One region of the Streptomyces sp. NPDC058653 genome, then DNA from elsewhere that is predicted to be linked to it. Evidence: riboswitches for the same ligand, from Rfam matches in the RefSeq annotation. Region 1 holds a riboswitch; the other holds the start of a gene.
What was found. A riboswitch is a leader RNA that binds a small molecule or an ion and turns the genes downstream of it on or off. The one in region 1 is predicted to bind S-adenosylmethionine.
Positions count from the first base shown of each region.

Region 2: another riboswitch for S-adenosylmethionine. It lies ahead of thrC (threonine synthase); the one in region 1 lies ahead of ACFWU9_RS07485 (aminotransferase class V-fold PLP-dependent enzyme).

Region 1 is NZ_JBHXRM010000006.1:121,745-124,820, reverse strand. It holds gene ACFWU9_RS07485 (aminotransferase class V-fold PLP-dependent enzyme) at 1-1,382, opposite strand, end outside; SAM riboswitch class IV at 1,635-1,752, opposite strand; gene trpD (anthranilate phosphoribosyltransferase) at 1,847-2,914, opposite strand.
Region 2 is NZ_JBHXRM010000002.1:183,165-186,240, forward strand. It holds gene ACFWU9_RS02525 (hypothetical protein) at 30-161, opposite strand; gene ACFWU9_RS02530 (glucosyl-3-phosphoglycerate synthase) at 209-1,150, opposite strand; SAM riboswitch class I at 1,268-1,395, shown strand; gene thrC (threonine synthase) at 1,411-2,724, shown strand; gene ACFWU9_RS02540 (ubiquitin-like small modifier protein 1) at 2,776-3,051, shown strand.

The DNA.
Region 1 (3,076 bases):
CGGTCGGGGACGCAACGGCCGTCCTCCGTGCGGTAGTTCCAGCGCGCGCCGTCCCGGACGAGTTCCTTGACGGCGCCGGTGAACCGCGCCACGTGCTCGTCCGGCGTGCCGGCCCCGAAGCTGACCCGGATCGCGTTGAGGGACCTCTCGCCGGGACCGGCGTCCGGCGCCCCGCACTCCCCCGGGTCCCCGGGGTCGCCGCCCAGCAGGGTCCGGACGAGCGGGTGGGCGCAGAAGAGGCCGTCGCGCACGCCGATGCCGTACTCCGCCGAGAGCGCGGCGGCGAAGTGGGAGCTGTTCCAGCCCTCGACCACGAAGGAGATGACGCCGACGCGGGGCGCGGCGTCGCCGAAGAGGGAGAGCACCCGCACCTCGGGCACCTCGGCGAGTCCCTCGCGCACCCGGGCCACCAGCTCCTGCTCACGCTCGACCAGCCGGTCGAAGCCCGCCTCGGTGAGCGCCTCGCAGGCGGAGGCGATCGCGTACACGCCGATGACGTTGGGCGATCCGGCCTCGTGCCGTGCCGCGCCGGTGTGCCACTCGACGTCCACACCCCCGTCCGTACGGCGCGCGACCTTGCGGCTGGCGCCACCACCGGCGAGATACGGCTCCGCCTCCCGCAGCCAGTCCGCGCGGCCCGCGAGCACACCGGAGCCGAACGGCGCGTACAGCTTGTGCCCGGAGAAGGCGACCCAGTCCACGTCGAGCTCCGCGATGTCCACGGGATGGTGCGGGGCGAGCTGCGCGGCGTCGAGCACGACACGCGCGCCGTGGGCGTGCGCGGCGGCGGCCAGTTCCCGTACGGGCCACAGCTCGCCGGTGACGTTGGAGGCGCCGGTGACACAGACCAGCGCGGGGCTCTCAAGGTCACGTCGCGCCAGCGCCCGCTCCAGCGTGGCGACCGCTTCTCGCGGGGTGCGCGGCGCGTTCAGGAAGGTGACCCGCGCGTCGCGCCAGGGCAGCAGCGACGCGTGGTGCTCGGTCTCGAAGACGAACACCTCGCACCGCTCGGGGAGCGCCGAGGCCAGCAGGTTGAGCGAGTCGGTGGTGGACCGGGTGAAGACGACCTGGTCGTCCTCGCGACAGCCGAGGAAGCGGGCGACGGTGCGGCGGCTGTTCTCGAAGAGGTCGGTGGAGAGCTGCGAGAGGTATCCGGCACCGCGGTGGACGCTGCCGTAGTACGGGGCGTAGGCGGCGACGTCGTCCCAGACGCGCTGGAGGGCGGGGGCGCTGGCGGCGTAGTCGAGGGCGGCGTAGGTGACCTCGCCGCCGGTGACGAGGGGGACGGTGACATCACGTCCGAGGACGGGCAGCGGCTGGTCGTCCTCGGTGCCCGCGGCAGTGGTGGCGCTGGGGCGATGTGTGGAGGTCTGTACGGACATGTCGGTATCTCCCGGCGGGACAAGGCGGAAACGGCGTCAGGACCCGGCAGGCCGACGCGTCGTCGTGACGGCGGATGCCGTGACGGCGCGGGACATGGCCTGGGGTGTGGGGCTCACTGAAGAGGGCCGGCCTCTGTTCCGGCGCGATGCGCGGGAACCGGGCCGAAAGCCCTATCGCATTCGCTTGCTCACGAGACTGCTCCCTCGAGGACCAAGGACCCCAGGGATGACGACATCCGAACGATGTCCAGGGGTCCGCGCTTGCCGTAGACCTCGCTGCCTACGGCCTGGTCTTCACCCGGGGCACCCCGCCACGGACGGAGGGTTGCCGGACAGCGGGCCGGGGCCGTAGTCGCTGTCACTCATGACCTGGGGCGAGATTACCCCACGCGTGCGCGACGGCCCAGACGGTGTCCGTCATACGGGACACCCTCCGGGCCGTCCTGGGCCGTGGTCGGCCTCCGTCACGCGTTGCTGGCCGCCACCCAGCGGTCCAGCGCCTGCTTCGCCGCGCCGGTGTCCACCGCGCGGGCCGCGCGCTCGTACTTCGCGGCGAGCCGGTCGTTCAGCGCGGCGTCGGACGGTTCGAGCGCCACCAGCGCCGCCGCCGCGTTCAGCAGGACCGCCTCCCTCACGGGGCCGCTCTCGCCGTCCAGCAGCCGGCGCGCCACGTCCGCGTTGTACGAGGCGTCGGCGCCACGCAGGGCCTCGACCGGGACCAGTTCCAGACCGATGTCCCTGGGGTCGAAGCTCTGCTCGGTGACCCGGCCGTCCCGAACCACCCATACGTGTGAGGTGGCGGTCGTGGTCAGTTCGTCCAGACCGTCGTCGCCGCGGAAGACGAGCGAGGAGTTGCCCCGCGCCGCGAGCACGCCGGCCACGATCGGCGCCATCCGGATGTCCGCGACGCCGACCGCCTGCGAGCGGACCCGCGCCGGGTTGGTCAGCGGGCCCAGGATGTTGAACGTGGTCTGGGCGCCGAGTTCCTTGCGGGCCTTGGCCGCGTACCGCAGCGCCGGGTGGAACTTCGCGGCGAAGCAGAAGGTGATCCCCGCCTCCTCGGCGACCTCCACGACCCGCTGCGGTGTCAGTTCCAGATTGACGCCGAGCTTCTCCAGGACGTCGGAGGCGCCGCTCGCGGACGAGGCGGCCCGGCTGCCGTGCTTGACGACCTTGCCGCCCGCGCCGGCCACCACGATCGCGGCCATCGTGGAGATGTTGACGGTCTTGGCGAGGTCGCCCCCGGTGCCGACGACATCGACGGTGTCGCCGGGCACCTCGATGGTCATGGCGTGCTCGTACATGGCGTTGACGAGCGCCGTGACCTCCTCGACGGTCTCGCCCTTGGCGCGCAGCGCGACGGCGAAGCCCGCGATCTGCGCGTCGGTCGCCTCGCCGCTCATGATGCGGTGCATGGCCCAGGCGGTGTCCTCGGCGTCGAGGTCCTCACCGCGCAGCAGCGGGTTCAGTACACCCGGCCAGGAACGCGCCGCCACGGTGTCGCCTCCGGCCGGTGTAACAGCGCTGCTCATGCTCGCTCCTGGGGTCTGTGGACGGGTGCACGGCCGTGTGGCCCGTGCAGGCGGCGTCAGCCTATCGGCGTCGGCCCCGATCCAGGACCCGCCGCCCGAAGGGCGGACGATCTGCCCGCCGAACGAGCGCCGGGAGGGGAACGCGACCGGGACGTACGAAGG
Region 2 (3,076 bases), on a different contig from region 1:
CTCAAACGTACGGTTCAGGTCGGCGTGGATCAGCCACGGCCCCGTCCGCGGGTCGCCGCCAGCGCCACCACCCCGGCGCCGACGAGAGCGAGGGCCATGCCCCCGAGCAACCAGAGCTGTTCCGAGGTCAGGGCCGCCAGGGCCATCGCAGTCATCGGCATAACAGGCAATATAGGCAATCGATACTTAAATCATACGAACTTGGCCCCTATGCCGCGCGGCGCGCCGCGTACTCCGCGATCTCCCGCATCGGCGGCCGCTCCTCGGTGTCCACCGCGTACGTACGCGGCTCGAAGCCCTTGTCGCCCCGCTCGAACTGCGTCAGCTCCGGCCGCACCAGATGCCCGCGCGACAGGCGCAGCTGCGCCGTCCGGTAGATCGCCGCGGCCATCCGCCCCAGCGCCTGCCCGTCCTGGTGCCGGTGCCTGCGCACCCCCACGTCGACCTGGCCCAGCGCGTCGAGCCCCACCGTGTGCAGCGCGTCCACGAGCAGCCCCAGCTCCACCCCGTACCCCACCGGGAACGGCAGCCGCTCCAGCAGCGAGCGCCGTACCGCGTACTCACCGCCCAGCGGCTGCACGAACCCCGCCAGCCGGGGCCAGTGCAGATTCAGCAGCGGACGCGCCACCAGCTCCGTCACCCGGCCGCCCTGCCCCGGCTCGTCGCCGAGCGGGCGGTCGTACATCGCCTTCACGAACTGCACGTCGGGCTCGGTGAGCAGCGGCCCCACGGTCCCCGACACGAACTCCGGCGTGAAGTCCCGCAGATCCGCGTCCACGAAGCAGACGATGTCGCCGCTCGTCACCAGCAGCGAGCGCCACAGCACCTCGCCCTTGCCGGGCACGGCCGGCAGCCTCGGCAGGATCTCGTCGCGGTGCACCACGCGCGCCCCGGCCGCCGCCGCGAACTCCCCCGTACGGTCGGTCGAGCCCGAGTCGATCACCACCAGCTCGTCGACGAGCGGCGCCGGACCCGCCATCAGCTCGTGCCGGATCACCGACACGATCGGGCCGACCGTCGCCTCCTCGTTCAGAGCCGGGAGCACCACGCTGACCTGCGCACCCTTCTTGGCGGCGAGCAGCCGGTCGACCGGCCGGTCCGCCGCCGGCCAGGACCGCCGGGCCAGCCAGCGCTCCACTTCCTGCAGCACGTGATCTCCATCTCGCGGATCGGACGAGGGTCTCAACCGTCCAGGGGTTCGGTTACAGTCTTGAACAACGCGGACGACCGTCGCATGCCGGGGGTCACCACGCTGACAATCGAATACCGCTCATCCAGAGGGGCAGAGGGAACGGCCCGTTGAAGCCCCGGCAACCCTCCCGCCGACCGCGAGGTCACGGTGGGGAAGGTGCCAATTCCGTCTTGCGGCGAGACGCGTCGCGAGGAAGATGAGGAAAGGGCCTCGCCTTCATGGCTGTGCAGACTGTTCACGAATCCGACAACTCCGCCGATGCCGCCGCTTCAGCCGGCACCGTGGATCTCGGACCCGCCGCCGCCCTCTCGTGCCGCGAATGCGGGGAACGCTTCGAACTCGGCCCGATCTTCGCCTGTCAGAGCTGTTTCGGCCCGCTCGAAGTGGCCTACGACCTGCCGACGGGCGACCCCGAGGAGCTGAAGAGGCGAATCGCCGCGGGTCCCGACAACATCTGGCGCTACGCGCCGCTGCTGCCCGTCCCCGCCGACGTCGCGTCGAAGCCCAACATCAACCCCGGCTTCACCAAGCTCGTCAAGGCCGACAACCTCGCCCGTGAGCTGGGCGTCACCGGCGGTCTGTACGTGAAGGACGACTCCGGCAACCCGACGCACTCCTTCAAGGACCGCGTCGTCGCCATCGCCGTCGAGGCGGCCCGCGCCTTCGGCTTCACCACGCTCTCCTGCTCCTCCACCGGCAATCTGGCCGGCGCCGTCGGCGCCGCCGCCGCCCGCGCCGGTTTCCACTCCTGCGTCTTCATCCCGCACGACCTGGAGCAGGGCAAGGTCGTCATGGCCGCGGTCTACGGCGGTGAACTCGTCGGCATCGAGGGCAACTACGACGACGTCAACCGCTTCTGCTCCGAGCTCATCGGGGACCCGCTGGGCGAGGGCTGGGGCTTCGTCAACGTCAACCTCCGCCCGTACTACGGCGAGGGCTCCAAGACCCTCGCGTACGAGATCTGCGAGCAGCTCGGCTGGGTGCTGCCCGACCAGCTGGTCGTCCCGGTCGCCTCCGGCTCGCAGCTGACGAAGATCGACAAGGGGCTGAAGGAGCTGATCGCGCTCGGCCTGGTCGAGGAGAAGCCGTACAAGATCTTCGGCGCGCAGGCCGAGGGCTGCTCGCCGGTGTCGGTCGCCTTCAAGGCGGGCCACGACGTCGTACGGCCGCAGAAGCCGAACACCATCGCCAAGTCGCTGGCGATCGGAAACCCGGCCGACGGCCCCTACGTCCTGGACATCGCCCGTCGCACGGGCGGCGCCGTCGAGGACGTGGACGACGAGCAGGTCGTGGACGCGATCAAGCTGCTCGCGCGGACCGAGGGGATCTTCGCCGAGACGGCGGGCGGGGTGACCGTGGGCGTGACGCGCAAGCTCATCGAGACCGGACTGCTCGACCCGGCGCTCACGACGGTCGTCCTGAACACGGGCGACGGGCTCAAGACGCTGGACGCCGTCGCGCCGACGACGGGGCCGACCGCGACGATCGCGCCGAGCCTCGACGCGTTCCGCGCCGCCGGTCTGGCGCGTTGAGCCACGTCGAGCCCGCCCAGTGACCCGCTACTCCCCGGAAGGCAGAAACCGATGAGCGTGAACGTCCGTATCCCCACCATCCTCCGTACCTACACCGGCGGAAAGGCCGAGGTTCCGGCCGAGGGCGCGACCCTCTCCCAGGTGATCGAGTCCCTGGAGACCAACCACCCCGGGATTGCCGCGCGCGTCCTGGACGACCAGGGCAAGCTCCGGCGCTTCGTCAACGTGTACGTGAACGACGACGACGTCCGCTTCGAGCAGGGCCTGGAGACCGCCACCCCGGACGGCGCCGGCATCTCGATCATCCCGGCGGTCGCCGGAGGCTGAACGGCACGCACAGTGAACGGTGTTG